One region of the Thioalkalivibrio thiocyanodenitrificans ARhD 1 genome, then DNA from elsewhere that is predicted to be linked to it. Evidence: predicted binding sites of a transcription regulator. Region 1 holds the regulator's gene; the other holds the start of a gene.
What was found. The regulator FNR, encoded in region 1, switches genes on or off when oxygen is low (the NO sensors DNR and NnrR bind a similar motif). The targets are predictions, from matches to a motif close to TTGATNTANATCAA.
Positions count from the first base shown of each region.

Region 2: a site for FNR is predicted at 1,895-1,908, ahead of ccoN (cytochrome-c oxidase, cbb3-type subunit I). Genes of this name have one in related genera too.

Region 1 covers NZ_KB900536.1:2,541,949-2,549,605, forward strand. Annotated here, with positions in the region: gene pip (prolyl aminopeptidase) at 12-962, shown strand; gene dtd (D-aminoacyl-tRNA deacylase) at 959-1,396, shown strand; gene fnr (fumarate/nitrate reduction transcriptional regulator Fnr) at 1,481-2,245, opposite strand; gene hisB (imidazoleglycerol-phosphate dehydratase HisB) at 2,410-3,003, shown strand; gene hisH (imidazole glycerol phosphate synthase subunit HisH) at 3,060-3,716, shown strand; gene hisA (1-(5-phosphoribosyl)-5-[(5-phosphoribosylamino)methylideneamino]imidazole-4-carboxamide isomerase) at 3,737-4,465, shown strand; gene hisF (imidazole glycerol phosphate synthase subunit HisF) at 4,534-5,307, shown strand; gene hisI (phosphoribosyl-AMP cyclohydrolase) at 5,410-5,805, shown strand; gene THITHI_RS0112135 (phosphoribosyl-ATP diphosphatase) at 5,802-6,131, shown strand; gene tatA (twin-arginine translocase TatA/TatE family subunit) at 6,174-6,455, shown strand; gene tatB (Sec-independent protein translocase protein TatB) at 6,518-7,003, shown strand; gene tatC (twin-arginine translocase subunit TatC) at 6,987-7,657, shown strand, end outside.
Region 2 covers NZ_KB900536.1:1,650,949-1,658,605, forward strand. Annotated here, with positions in the region: gene ccoO (cytochrome-c oxidase, cbb3-type subunit II) at 1-366, opposite strand, end outside; gene ccoN (cytochrome-c oxidase, cbb3-type subunit I) at 385-1,803, opposite strand; gene ampD (1,6-anhydro-N-acetylmuramyl-L-alanine amidase AmpD) at 2,002-2,571, opposite strand; gene THITHI_RS0107735 (thioredoxin family protein) at 2,568-2,903, opposite strand; gene rep (DNA helicase Rep) at 3,039-5,054, shown strand; gene THITHI_RS0107745 (porin) at 5,157-6,167, opposite strand; gene THITHI_RS0107750 (methyltransferase domain-containing protein) at 6,486-7,657, shown strand, end outside.

The sequences.
Region 1 (7,657 bases):
CGGAATCAGCCATGAAGAGCCTCTATCCGCCCATCGAACCGCACCGCGTCGAAACCCTGGCGGTGGATGACATCCACCGCTTGCATCTGGAGACCTGCGGCAACGCCGGCGGCCTCCCCGTGGTGTTCCTCCATGGCGGTCCCGGGTCCGGGTGCGAGCCCTGGCACCGGCGTTTCTTCGATCCCGCCCGCTACCGGATCGTGCTGTTCGACCAGCGGGGATGCGGGCACTCCCGGCCGCATGCGGCGCTCGAGGGCAACACCACGGCGCACCTGGTGGCGGACATGGAGTGCATCCGGGAGCACCTGGGCATCGATCGCTGGGTGGTCTTCGGGGGTTCCTGGGGTTCCACCCTGGCGCTGGCCTATGCAGAGGCCCATCCCGAGCGGGTGCTGGGGCTGGTGCTGCGGGGCATCTTCCTGTGCCGCCCCCGGGACATCCGCTGGTTCTACCAGGACGGTGCCGGCCGGCTGTTTCCGGACTACTGGGACGACTACCTGGCGCCCATTCCCGAGGCGGAGCGCGATGACATGGTCGCCGCCTACTACCGGCGCCTGACGGGGCAGGACGAGGTGGCCCGGATGGCGGCGGCCAAGGCGTGGTCGGAGTGGGAGGGTCGCACGGCCACCCTGCTGCCCAACCCGTCGGTGGTTGCCCATTTCCAGGATCCCCACGTGGCGCTCAGCCTGGCCCGGATCGAGTGTCACTACTTCATGAACGATGCCTTCCTGGAACCGGATCAACTGTTGCGCGACGCCCATCGCCTGGCGGATATCCCCGGCACCATCGTGCATGGCCGCTACGACGTGGTGTGTCCCCTGGATCAGGCCCACGCCCTGCATCGGGTCTGGCCCCGGGCCGGGTTCGAGATCATCGCCGATGCCGGACATTCCGCCGGCGAGCCGGGGATCGTGGACGCCCTGATCCGGGCCACCGATGCATTGGCGGAGCGCCTGGCTTGATCGGCCTGTTGCAGCGGGTGACCGGGGCGTCGGTGCGGGTGGAAGGCGAAACGGTGGGCGAGATCGGTCCGGGTGTGCTGGCACTGGTGGGGGTGCGGCGGGGCGATACCGGGGCGCGGGCGGAGCGCCTGCTGGAACGGATCCTGGGTTACCGGATGTTCGAGGATGGGGCCGGGCGCATGAACCTCAGCCTGCGCGACGTCGGAGGCGGCCTGCTGCTGGTGCCCCAGTTCACCCTGGCCGCCGACACCCGCAAAGGCATGCGGGCCAGTTTCACGCCCGCCGCAGACCCGGACACCGGGCGCATGCTCTTCGAGGCGCTGGTGGCGCGGGCCCGCGAGGTGTATCCCGGGGTGGCCGCCGGGCGCTTTGGCGCGCACATGCAGGTGAGTCTCGTGAACGACGGCCCGGTCACGTTCTGGATCGAGGGGTGAGGAAGGCGATTCAAGATTTAAAATTCAAAGTTCAAAAGGAAGGGCCTCCCTCTTGAATCTTGAATTTTGAACTTTGAATCGCCTTTATCCGCGATGCTTGTCCGAGTGGGGTTCGTCCACGCTCTGGGCGCCGGCCACCTGGTGCATGCGGTCCATGTCCAGGATCTCCACCAGCTTGCGGTCCACGGACAGCAGGCCGCTCTCCTGGAACCGGGTGAACAGCCGGCTGACCGTCTCCACCGCCAGACCCAGGTAGTTGGCGATGTCGTTGCGTGACATGGTCAGGTTGAACTCCTGGCGGGAGAAACCCCGTTCCCCGAAGCGGCTGGACAGGCTCAACAGGAAGGCGGCCAGCCGCGCGTCGGAGGATTTCTTGGCCAGAAGGGTCATCAGGTGCTCGTCGGTCTGGATCTCCCGACTCATGATGCGAAACAGCTGCCGCTGGAGACCAGGCACCCTGCCGGAGAGCTCCTCCAGGCGGTCGAAGGGGATCTCGCACACGGAAGTGGTCTCCAGCGCGCGCGCGGCGCACGGGTGTGTCCCCTCGCTGATGGCGTCCAGGCCCAGGAGTTCTCCGGGCAGGTGAAAGCCGGTGACCTGCTCCTGGCCGTCGTCGCTCAGGGCCGAGGTCTTGACCGAGCCTGAGCGCACCGCATAGAGCGCCTCCATGCGGTCGCCGGGACGGTACAGGTAGTCGCCCCGGTGCAGGGGCCGGCGCCGGTTGATGATCTTCTCCAGGGACTCGAGCTCCTCATTGGTGATACCCATGGGAATGCACAGGTCGTGGAGGCTGCAAGCGCTGCAGGCCTGCTTGAGTCCGTGAAGGTCGACGATATTCGAGGATGGCATTCGCTCGGTTCCCGTGGCTTGGGGCGGCGCAACGGCAGCCGCATACTCAAGATACCCGAGCCTTGACATCCCCACAACCTGTCCCGGAGTGATAGGGCGTGTAAGCACAGGCGCCTGTGCTATGATGACAACCCGTTACAATCCTGCGGATTTCCTGCATCACCATGTCCAAGCGAATCGCCGAGGTCTCCCGCGATACCCTGGAAACCCGGATCCGGGCCCGGGTCAATCTGGATGGCCAGGGCCGGGGCCAGTTCAGCACGGGCGTACCCTTCCTGGAGCACATGCTGGACCAGGTGGCCCGGCACGGGGTCATGGACCTCGAGATCGACGCCGAAGGGGACCTGCACATCGATGCCCACCACACGGTGGAGGACATCGGAATCACCCTGGGTCAGGCCATGGCGAAGGCGCTGGGCGACAGGAAGGGCATCCGCCGCTACGGGCACGCCTACGTGCCCCTGGACGAGGCGCTGTCCCGCGTGGTGGTGGATTTCTCCGGCCGTCCCGGCCTGGAATACCACGTGGATTATCCCCGGGCGCGCATCGGCGAGTTCGATGTGGACCTGTTCGGCGAGTTCTTCCAGGGCTTCGTCAATCATGCTGCCGTGACGCTGCATATCGACAATCTGCGCGGGCAGAACGCCCATCATGTGGCGGAGACCGTCTTCAAGGCCTTCGGCCGGGCGCTGCGCATGGCGGCGGAAGCGGACCCGCGTATCCCGGGGGCCACGCCCTCCACCAAGGGCAGCCTCTGAGAGGGCCCGCACGGACTCATCCATCCAGTCATCGCAGATTCCCGGATCCTCGCAGAATGAACACCGTGGCAGTGGTCGATTACGGCATGGGCAACGTGCGCTCCGTGGTCAAGGCGCTGGAGCACGTGGCGCCGGCAGGTACCCGCGTATCGCTGACCGACAGCCCCGAGGTGATTCTGGATGCCGAACGGGTGGTCTTTCCGGGCCAGGGGGCCGCACGGGACTGCATGGCCGCGTTGACCGCCCGGGGGCTCGACGAGGCGCTGCGCCGCACCGCCGCTGATCGCCCCTTTCTCGGCGTCTGCATGGGCATGCAGGTGCTGGTGGACTATAGTGAGGAGAATGGTGGCACCCGGTGTCTGGGCGTGCTCCCGGGCCAGGTGCGATTTTTCGGAGAGGATCTGCAGGAGGCCGGGGGTGGCCCCCGGCTGAAGATTCCCCACATGGGCTGGAACCAGGTGCATCAGATCATGGAACATCCCCTGTGGCGCGATATCGCCCAGGACAGCCGCTTCTATTTCGTGCACAGCTATCATCTGCAGGCCGGCGATCCAGCCCTGGTGGCGGCCACCACCGAGTATGGCATTCGTTTTACGTCGGCCATCGCAAGGGACAACATCTTCGCCATTCAGTGCCATCCCGAGAAGAGTGCGGCCCCGGGGCTCACCCTGCTCAGGAATTTCATGCGCTGGGATGGCAAGGGGTCATCATGACTTTCGTGGGAGAAACAGGCATGTTGGTGATACCGGCCATTGACCTCAAGGACGGCAAGTGCGTGCGTCTGCGTCAGGGCAAGATGGATGATGCGACCGTTTTTTCCGACGACCCGGTGGAAGTGGCCGGTCGCTGGCTGGATGCCGGGGCCCGGCGTCTGCACGTGGTGGATCTGGACGGTGCCGTCTCCGGTGAACCGCGTAACGCCGGCATCATCAGCGAGATTGTGGCGAAATACCCGGATCTGCCCGTGCAGGTGGGCGGCGGCATCCGCGACGACGATACAGTGCAGGTCTACCTGGATGCCGGCGTACAGTGGGTGATCATCGGCACCAAGGCGGTGAGCGCGCCGCATTTCGTCAATGACCTGTGCCTGGAATTCCCGGGGCGGATCATCGTCGGCCTGGATGCGAAGGACGGCAAGGTGGCCATCGACGGATGGTCCAAGCTGTCCAATCACGACGTGGTCGACATGGCCATGCACTTCGAGCAGGACGGGGTGGCCGCCATCGTCTATACCGACATCTCCCGCGACGGCATGATGCAGGGGGTGAACGTGGACGCCACCGTCAAACTTGCCCAGGCGGTGCATGTGCCGGTGATCGCCTCCGGCGGGGTCACCGATCTGGAGGATATCCGGCGCCTGTGCGCGGTCAGCGAGGAAGGCATCGACGGGGTGATCGTCGGCCGCGCCCTCTATGAAGGCACCATTGATCTTGCCGAGGCCCAGAAGGTCGCCGACCAATAGGGGGCGGGATGCGAGCGGCGGGTCCGCCCCCCTACCGCATCCTGTATCCCTCAACCCGTATCCGCCTTATGAGTCTCGCGAAACGCATCATTCCCTGTCTCGACGTGGACCGTGGCCGTGTGGTCAAGGGGGTCAACTTCGTGGACATCCGCGACGCGGGCGATCCGGTGGAGATCGCCCGGCGCTACGATGCCGAGGGCGCAGACGAGATCACCTTCCTGGACATCACCGCGAGCAGCGACGATCGCGAGACCATGGTCCATGTGGTGGAGGAGGTGGCGTCCCAGGTGTTCATTCCGCTCACCGTCGGCGGCGGCATCCGTCGTGTCGAGGACATCCGCCGGCTGCTCAACGCGGGTGCCGACAAGGTGTCCATCAATACCGCCGCGGTGTTCAACCCGGATTTCGTGCGCGAGGCGGCCGAACGGGTGGGCTCGCAGTGCATCGTCGTGGCCATCGACGCCAAGCGGGTCTCAGCACCCGGCGAGGCGCCCCGCTGGGAGATCTTCACCCACGGCGGGCGCAAGCCCACGGGGCTGGACGCCGTGGACTGGGCCCGGCGCATGGTGGCCTGCGGTGCCGGCGAGATCCTGCTGACCAGCATGGACCGGGACGGCACCAAGCAGGGCTTTGACATCGAGCTGACCCGCGCCGTGTCCGACGCGGTACGCGTGCCCGTGATCGCCTCCGGCGGCGTGGGCACCCTCCAGCACCTGGTCGACGGGGTGACACTCGGGCGCGCCGATGCAGTATTGGCCGCCAGCATATTCCACTTCGGCCAGCACACGGTGGGCGAGGCCAAGCGCTTCATGGCGGATCGGGGGGTCGAGGTGCGCCTTTGAAGGCGGCGTCCCTGCCGCCGTCCCGGGGGCGGCGCGGTTTAAACTTTCATGATTAGCGTATAAAGTCGCACACTCCGGCTTTTCCGGCCGGGCGGGAGTATCATGTCCGAAGACTGGCTAGACACGATTCACTGGAACGCGGACGGTCTGATACCGGTGATCGCCCAGGAGACGGGTACGGGCAAGGTCCTGATGCTTGCCTGGATGAACCGTGAGTCCCTGGAGCGGACTCTGGCCACCGGGGAGGCCGTGTACTGGTCCCGCTCCCGCCGGCGCCTCTGGCACAAGGGCGAGAGTTCCGGCAACACTCAGCGGGTGGTGCAGATGCGGCTTGATTGCGACGCGGATACCCTGCTGCTGGAAGTGGAGCAGCATGGCGGCATTGCCTGTCACACGGGGCGTCACAACTGCTTCTTCCACCGCTACGAGGACGGGGGCTGGCGGGTGGTGGATCCGGTGTTGAAGGATCCCGAAGAGATGTACGGTGGCACCAAATGAACAGTGACCGGATTCTTGACGAATTGGCGAGGGTGCTGGAGAGCCGCAAGCAGGCGCCCCCGGACAGTTCCTATGTGGCCGGCCTGTATGCCAAGGGCCTTGATGCCATCCTCAAGAAGGTCGGAGAGGAGGCCACCGAGACCGTGGTGGCCGCCAAGAACGGGAACCGGGAACAGCTGGTCCACGAGACAGCGGACCTGTGGTTCCATTGCCTGGTCATGCTGGCGCACCAGGGGCTGGGACCGGACGCCGTGCTTGCCGAACTGGGGCGGCGCTTCGGGGTTTCGGGTATCGACGAGAAGGCCGGCCGGGCCGCGCAGACATAACCACTGCAATCTGGACACAGGCAGACATTTCGGAGAAAGCACATGGGTATCGGTGGCATCAGCATCTGGCAGCTCCTGATCATTCTGGTGATCGTCATTCTTCTGTTCGGCACCAAGAAGCTGCGCAACATGGGCGGCGACATCGGCAGCGCCATCAAGAACTTCCGCAAGTCCGTCCGGGACGGCGATGGCGATGACGACGCAGAGGGCGGCAACGGGGACAACGCCGAGCGCCGGGAAGTGGAAGACCAGACGGAAGGACGCGTTATCGACGCCGAGGTCAAGAAGGAATCCGGCTCCAAGGACGAGAAACGCCAGGCCTGATCCCCCCTGGCGCGTGAGCGGCGCGCGGCGCTGCTCCTATCTCATGGCGGCAGGGCACGCTAATGTTCGACATCGGCTTCTGGGAAATCCTCATCATTCTGCTGGTGGCCCTGCTGGTCGTGGGGCCCGACCGGCTGCCCGGCCTCGCCCGGGAGGTGGGCTTGTGGGTGCGCAAGCTGAGGAGTTTTGCCACCAGTGTGCGCTCGGATATCGAGCAGGAATTCCAGACCGAGGAACTGCGCAAGCTGCTCAATGAGCAGAACAGGGAGATCGACCAGTTAAAGAACCTGATGAAGGACACGGAAGATGCCCTGCGCAGCACCGAGGAGAACCTTCAAAGTGAAATGAAGGAGACCTCCTACCTGGTGAAGTCCATCGAGAACGAGGTCAAGGGCGAAACCGAATCCTCCGCCGGCGGCGACTTCGAGTCCGAGGCCGCCGAGCACGTGAAGCGTCGCCAGGCCGGCGCCCCGGAAGGGCCCGGTGGCGGACCGGACGCCGCCGAGACACCTCCCGCCCGCAAGGACCGTGATGACCCCCAGACCTGAGCAGCCGGACGCCGAAGGCTCCCAGGGGGAAGGGACGCTGCTGAGCCACCTGTTCGAGTTGCGCAACCGGCTGTTGCGCATCGTGCTGGCGATCCTGGTGGTGTTCCTGGCGATGTTCCCGTTCGCCAACCAGATCTACACGCTGCTCGCCGGGCCGCTCATGGCGCATCTGCCGGAAGGCAGCAGCATGATCGCCATCGAGGTGGCGGCCCCATTCCTGATCCCCTTCAAGCTGGTGCTGCTGCTCGCGGTGGTGCTGACCATTCCCTACCTGCTCTACCAGTTGTGGGGTTTCGTGGCGCCGGGGCTGTATCGCCATGAGAAGCGCATGGCGGTGCCGTTGGTGGTCTCCAGCACACTCCTCTTCTACGCGGGCATGGCCTTCGCCTATTTCGTGGTCTTCCCGCTGATCTTCGCCTTCTTTATCGGCACCGCCCCGGAAGGGGTGGCGGTGATGACCGATATCGGCCGTTACCTGGATTTCGTCATCCTGCTGTTTCTTGCCTTCGGCATCGCCTTCGAGATGCCGGTGGCCACCATCCTGCTGGTTTCCATGGGCGCCACTACGCCGGAGAAACTGTCGCAGAAGCGCCCCTACGTGATCATCGGCGTGTTCGTCATCGGCATGGTGCTCACCCCGCCGGACATCATCTC
Region 2 (7,657 bases), 890 kb from region 1:
GATGCGATGCCAGTCGTCGCTGTAGCGCCCTCCCACACGGGCGAGGTCCGGGCCGGTACGCTTGGAGCCCCACTGAAAGGGACGGTCCCAGACGAACTCGCCGGCCACGGAGAAGTGCCCGTAGCGCTCCGTCTCGGCCCGGAAGGGGCGGATCATCTGCGAGTGGCAGGTATAGCAGCCCTCGCGCACGTAGATGTCCCGGCCCTCCAACTGCAACGCCGTGTAGGGGCGCAGGTTGTCCACCGGCTCGGTGGTGCTCTTAAGGAAGAACAAGGGGATGATCTGCACCAGGCCGGCGATGCTGATGACCAGCAGGATGCCGATGGCCATCAGGCCGACGTTTTTCTCGAAGACTTCATGACTCATGATTGAATTCTCCCCTGATCAATGCGCCGGCTGCGGGATGGCCTGCACCGCGGGCCGCGCACCGGCCACGGTCTTCCAGACGTTGTAAGCCATGAGGAACATGCCCGCGAGGAACAACGCACCGCCCAGGAAACGCACGGTGTAGTACGGATACATGGGCACCAGGGTCTCCACGAAACTGTAGGTGAGCGTGCCGTCATCGTTCACGGCGCGCCACATGAGCCCCTGCATCACGCCCGCGATCCACATGGACACGATGTAGAGCACCACCCCGATGGTGGAGAGCCAGAAATGCCACTCCACCAGCTTCATGGAGTGCATGCGCTCCCGGCCGAAGAGCACCGGAATCAGCGCGTACAGCGCGCCGATGGAGATCATGGCCACCCAGCCAAGCGCCCCGCCGTGCACGTGACCGATGGTCCAGTCCGTGTAGTGGGAAAGCGCGTTGACCGTCTTGATGGACATCATCGGTCCCTCGAACGTGGACATGCCGTAGAAGGACAGGGACACGATGAGGAACTTGAGGATGGGATCGGTGCGCAGTTTGTGCCAGGCGCCGGAGAGCGTCATGATGCCGTTGATCATGCCGCCCCAGGAGGGCGCCAACAGCATGAGCGAGAACACCATGCCCAGCGACTGCACCCAGTCGGGCAGCGCGGTGTAGTGCAGGTGGTGGGGCCCTGCCCACATGTAGAGCGAGATCAACGCCCAGAAGTGCACCACGGAAAGGCGGTAGGAATAGATGGGCCGTCCCGCCTGCTTGGGTACGAAGTAATACATCATCCCCAGGAACGCCGCGGTCAGGAAAAATCCCACGGCATTATGCCCATACCACCACTGCACCATGGCGTCCATGGCGCCCGGATACATCGAGTAGGACTTGAACAGGGTCACCGGCATCGACATGTTGTTGACGATGTGCAGCACGGCGATGGTGAGGATGTACGCCCCGAAGAACCAGTTGGCCACGTAGATGTGCTGCACACGCCGTTTCATGATGGTGCCGAAGAACACGATGGCGTAGGCCACCCAGACCACGGCGATCAGGATGGCCAGTGGCCATTCCAGTTCCGCGTATTCCTTGCCCATGGTCATGCCCAGCGGCAGCGTGATGGCCGCCAGCACGATCACCGCGTTCCAGCCCCAGAAGGTGAATGCCGCGAGCCCGTCGCTGAACAGCCGCGCGTGGCAGGTGCGCTGGACGATGTAATACGACGTCGCGAACAGGGCCGATCCGCCGAAGGCGAAGATGACCGCGTTGGTGTGCAGCGGACGAAGCCGCCCATAGCCCAGCCAGGGAATATCGAAGTTCAGTTGCGGCCATACCAGCTGCGCGGCGATCAGTACGCCCACCGCCATGCCGACGATGCCCCAGACGATGGTCATGATGGCGAACTGCCTGACCACCTTGTAGTTATACGTCTGCTGTTGCTCCATGGAGCGCTCCCCGTATCGGACGTGCCCCGGCGGGCACGAGAACACTTGTTTAGACGTGAAGCACTATGCAGGGGAACGCGGATTTTTGGAATTGATCCAGGTCAAAAGACCCTTTGTCACATATGGAATTGCCCGGGCATCCCCGTCGGATATCTCCGGTTCGACGGGACGAACGCGGGCGCGTGACTTACAAACGGTTCATGCGGAGCCGGTGCCGGAATCCCTGAGCGCGGCCCGCAGTCGCGGCCATTCGAAACACGGACCCGGATCGGTCTTGCGCCCGGGCGCGATGTCCGAGTGGCCGGCCAGAGCATCCGGTGCGAGGGTGGGATAGGCCTGGCGCAACGCACGGATCACGGCCGCGAGCAGATCATACTGCACGGCCTCGAAAGGCCGATCGTCACAGCCCTCCAGCTCGATGCCGATGGAGAAGTCGTTGCAGCACTCCCTCCCCTGCCAGCAGGAAACCCCCGCATGCCAGGCACGCTTGTGAAAGGGCACGTACTGCACCATGACCCCGTCCCGGTGAATGAGCAGATGGGCCGACACGCGGAGACCGGCGATCCCGGCGAAGAACGGGTGCGCACGCGGATCCAGCGTATTAGTGAACAGGCGGCCGATCCACGGCCCGTCGAACTCCCCCGGCGGCAGGCTGATGGCATGGACCACCAGCAGTTCGGGCAGCACACCCTGGGGGCGCTCATCGTGATTGGGCGAGGGCACGTATGCCGCCGCATCCAGCAGACCGGTTTCCAGTTCCACCTTCATGGCGCCTCCCTCGGGGGCCGCACCAGAGCCTCCGCCACCGCCGAGCGGACGCGTTGCGGCAGGGGCTCCGCGTGCAGCGGTGCATGGTAATGCCCGTCATGGTAGAGAAACAGGCCGGGCAGATGGAACACCTCGAACTCCAGTGCCAGTCCCCCGTCGCGGGCCGCGTCCACCTCGTAGAGGGTCCAGGGCATCCCTTCGGCCACCATGCCGGACAACAGCCCCTTCCACCGGCGGCAGGCGCCGCAGTGCGGCCCGGTGAAGAGCACCACCGCCGTGCCCGGCGTCCCGGCAAGCACATGGTGGAAGTTGAACTGATCAAGCGTTTGCACGCATTGAAGTGTGAAGGGTGAATTGGGAAGTTGGAAGGGGCATCCAGGTGAGAAGTGTGAGTTGGGGCGTGGGAATCAATAACATTTCGCCCTTCCCGATTCACACTTCCAACTTCCTGTACAATCGCCGCGCCCATGACCTCCAGAACCCCGCCCCCGTTGAACCCCCAGCAGCGCGCCGCCGTGGAGCACGTGGACAGCCCGTTGCTGGTGCTGGCCGGGGCCGGCTCCGGCAAGACCGGCGTGATCACCCACAAGATCGCCCATCTGATCCGCGACCGGGGCATGGACCCGAAACGCATCGCCGCCATCACCTTCACCAACAAGGCCGCCAAGGAGATGAAGGCCCGGGCATCCAGGCTCCTGGACCGGGACGAGTCCAAGGGACTCACGGTCTCCACCTTCCACACCCTGGGCCTCAACTTCATCCGCCGGGAGCTGAAGGGCCTGGGCTACAAGGCGGGCTTTTCCATCTTCGACGCCGCCGACAGCCTGTCGCTGCTCAAGGAACTCACCTTCCGCGGCGAAGACCCCACGGACCCGGAACCGGCCCGCCACCGTATCAGCGGCTGGAAGAACGACCTGATCACCCCCGAGCAGGCCCTGTCCACCGCCGCCGATGAAAAGGAGGCCGCCCAGGCCCGGCTCTATGCCGCCTACGTACGCTCCCTGAAGGCCTACAACGCCGTGGACTTTGACGACCTGATCGTGCAGCCGGTGCGTCTGCTGGAGGAGAACCCCGAGGTGCGCGAGCGCTGGCAGAACCGCACTCGCCACCTGCTGGTGGACGAATACCAGGACACCAATACCTGCCAGTACCGGCTGGTGCGCCTGCTCGTCGGCGTGGACGGCGGCCTGACCGCTGTGGGCGACGACGACCAGTCCATCTACGCCTGGCGCGGCGCCCGGCCGGAGAACCTGGCGGCGCTCCAGCAGGACTTCCCGCGCCTGAAGGTCATCAAGCTGGAGCAGAACTACCGCTCCACCAACCGGATCCTGCAGACCGCCAACCAACTGATCGGCAACAACCCTCACGTGTTCGAGAAGCGCCTGTGGAGCGCGCTCGGCGAAGGCGAGCCCATCCGCGTGCTGCCCTGCAACGACGGTGACCAGGAGGCCGCCCGGGTGGTCTCCGAGATCATGAAACACAAGTTCAGGCACCGCACCGAATACCGGGACTACGCCATCCTCTACCGGGGCAACCACCAGTCCCGGGTGTTCGAGAAGCTGCTGCGGGAACATTCCATCCCCTACAAGGTGAGCGGCGGCCAGTCGTTTTTCGAGCGCGCCGAGGTCAAGGACGTGATGGCCTATCTCCGCCTGCTGGCCAACCCCGATGACGACACGGCATTCCTTCGCATCGTCAACGTGCCGCGCCGGGAGATCGGCCCCTCGACACTGGAGAAACTGGGCGAGTACGCCACCGAACGCCACGTGAGCCTGCTCACCGCCTGCTTCGAAATGGGCCTGGCCGAGCGCCTGTCCAACCGGGCGCTGACGCGACTTCAGGGTTTCGCCGACTGGCTGCTGGAGTTCGGCCGCCGCGCCGAGGAAGGCGACCCCGGCAATGTCGCCCGGGCACTCATCGATGAGATCAGCTACGACGATTGGCTGCTCGACCAGTCCCGCGACCCCAAGGCCGCCGCCCGGCGCATGGACAACGTCAACGAGGTGCTAGACTGGATGACGCGGCTCTCGAGGGAAGGCGCCGGGGGCGGCAAGGACATCGGCGAGATCGTGCGCCACATGACGCTGATGGACATCCTCGATCGCGCCGGAGGCGAGGACGAGGCCGACGGCGTGCACCTCATGACCCTGCACGCGGCCAAGGGCCTGGAGTTCCCTCACGTGTTCCTGGTCGGGGTGGAAGAGGAACTGCTGCCCCACCGGGTGAGCCTCGCCGAGGACGGCCTGGAGGAGGAGCGTCGACTGGCATACGTGGGCATCACCCGCGCACAGGAGTCACTCACGCTCACCTACGCCCGCAAGCGCACCCGCTTCGGCGAGGAGGTGGACTGCGAACCCTCCCGATTTCTCCAGGAACTGCCCGCCGAACACCTGGAGTGGCCCGACGCAACCCCGCCCGACCCGGAGGAGGCCCGCCTCACGGGCAAGGCACACCTGAGCAACCTCAAGAGCATGTTGTCCTAGCCTGCATATCTCACAGGGCCGACAACAAAAAAGGGCGCGATCCCTCGCGCCCAATGACTCGCTTCCTGGTCTCTTCCGGAGGAATGCCCCCGGACCACACGCTCAGAAATCGTAACGCATGCCCGCGGACAGTCCCGTGGCGGTCTCACCTGCCGTGCCGCCCGGGGCAGCGCTGCGGGCCTGACTCCATGGGGTCAGGGCGGAGTTGTCGTCGTTGTCCACGAAGGCAACATTGGTATAGAGGCGCAGTTCCCTGTAGAGACGATACTCCAGACCCACGGCAAGGAGCGTGGCGTCCGCGTCGTTCAGATCGGAATCGAGGGTGAACACGTGGCCATTGAGGTACATCTTCGGATTGATGCGCAGGGTGCCGCCGATGCCGTATACCTTGCCATCCACGTCCGCTGCGCTGGTCGTCTGCTGATAGAGCGCCCCGATGCGCAGATCACCGGTCACCTGGTAGGACGCCGCCAGCCGCCAGGCATCGGGATCGACGTTGCCGTCGCCCTGCTGCTCGTAAGCCAACACGGCATTGAGCGGCCCGTTGCGATACCCCAGCGAGGTGCTCAGACCGTAATTGTCCCCGCCCTGCACCGTGGTGGCGCCGACGCGTTCGGGAGTGTACTGCAGATCAAAGACGATCCCGCTCATGCTCGGAGAACGGTAGTGAAGGCTGTTGCGAAAGCGCTCGTCGAAACGCCCGTGGGCACTGGTTCGGGTAATGTTGCGCATGTCGCCAACCTGATCGCCGAAGAAGTTGGCCGGACCGCGGGCCCGCTTGAACGGCGTGTCAAACTTCCCGACCCGGAACATACCCCAGTCGCCCTTCAATCCGACGAACGTGTCGCGCGTCGCGAACTCCGTACCCTGATTATCGAAATCGATCTGCTGCTCGATCTGGAGCATGCCCGTCAGACGCTCGGAGAACGCGTGTTCAGCGCGCACGCCGAAGCGGCTTGAATTGCTGGATACGTTGATCTCGCCGTAGTCGTCTCCGTCGTCGAGCAGGTCCACGGACAGATGAGCCCGGCCATAGAAATCGACGTCGGCCGTCGCGGCGAGCGGAAAGGCCACAGCGACGGCAACGGCCGCTGCGAGAGCTTGTTTCTTCATGTCTGGATCTCCTGATCACGTTGGTTGTATATGCACAAATCGCCAAATCAATTGACCGGCGGCATTTGTAACAACCGTGGGAGATCCCCGATATCGCGGTTCCGTGAAATTTTTCTTGAAGATTTCTTACAGCAAGCGCAGGTTGGGGTGAGCGTTGCACACCCCGACACGGGCGGCCAGTGAAGCACCGGATTGTTGGGGTTCACTGCGTTCACCCCAACCTACCTTGTGGAACTGTCTCCGGCCACGAATCCCCCACCACTGACAACGGACCACTGACAACGGACCACTGACAACGGACAACGAACAACGGACAAAATGCCCGACCCCTTCGAACACACCCTTCCCGACCTGGGCCTCGCGGCATCCGGCGAGCGGCCGGAGCGCGTGGATGAGCGCGGCACCTTCGGCCTGGCCCTCACCCTGCACTGGACGAGCGGGGCGGTGAACCACAGCGACTGCCTGGTCACGCCGAGGATGAAACTTGGGCAGGACAGGTTCCCCCCGGAGCTGGAGGCCGGCCTACACCATCAGCCGGCCGGCGCCGTGACGAGCCACCGCTGGCCCGACGGCGCGCCGCTGCCCGGGTATCGGGGGGAGGACGTGCTAAGCATCGAGGACAGCGCCTTCAACCGACACCTGCGCAGGGTGGCCGTGGAACCCCGGGCGGGACGCTTCTATCCCCGGGGGTTCATCGCCGGGGTGCGCGGCCTGCTGCGCGAGGATCGCACGCCGTTCCGGATGGGCAGCGTCGATGACGGCCGGCTCACCATCGACCTGAACCATCCCATGGCGGGCCGGGACATCGAGGTTCAGGCACGCATTCTCGACATTTCCCGTGCGCGGCGCGGCGGGGCCGCCTGTCACGATGTGGTGGAGCTGGCCGCCTACAACGGCCCCGGCATGCAGGCGCGCTGGCGTGGCCGCCCCACGGACTTCCGGGCCGACGACCCGTTCCGGCGCGCGGACCCGCAGCCGGACCACGACTTCTATCGGCAGCCCCGCTTCGTCCAGCATCTGGACCGCACCGCACTGGCGCATATCCGTCGCCTCTACAGGGACCTCATCCCGCCGGGCGCGGACATTCTCGATCTCATGTCCAGCTGGGTGTCCCATCTGGATGACGTGGCCGTGCCCCGCAGCGTCACGGGTCTCGGCATGAATGCCGAGGAACTGGGCGCCAATCCCCTGCTCACGGAACATCTGGTGCACGATCTGAACGCCGAGCCCCGCCTGCCCCGGGATGATCAGGTCTTCGACGCGGTGGTGTGCACCGTGTCCGTGGAATACCTGATCCACCCCGTGGCGGTGTTTCGCGAAGTGCGCCGGGTGTTGCGCCCGGGCGGGCGTTTCATCCTCACGTTCTCCGACCGCTGGTTTCCGCCCAAGGCCATCGCCCTGTGGCAGGACCTGCACGAGTTCGAGCGCATGGGTCTGGTGCTGGAGTACTTCTTCGAGGCGGGCGGGTTCGACGGGCTCAACACTTGGTC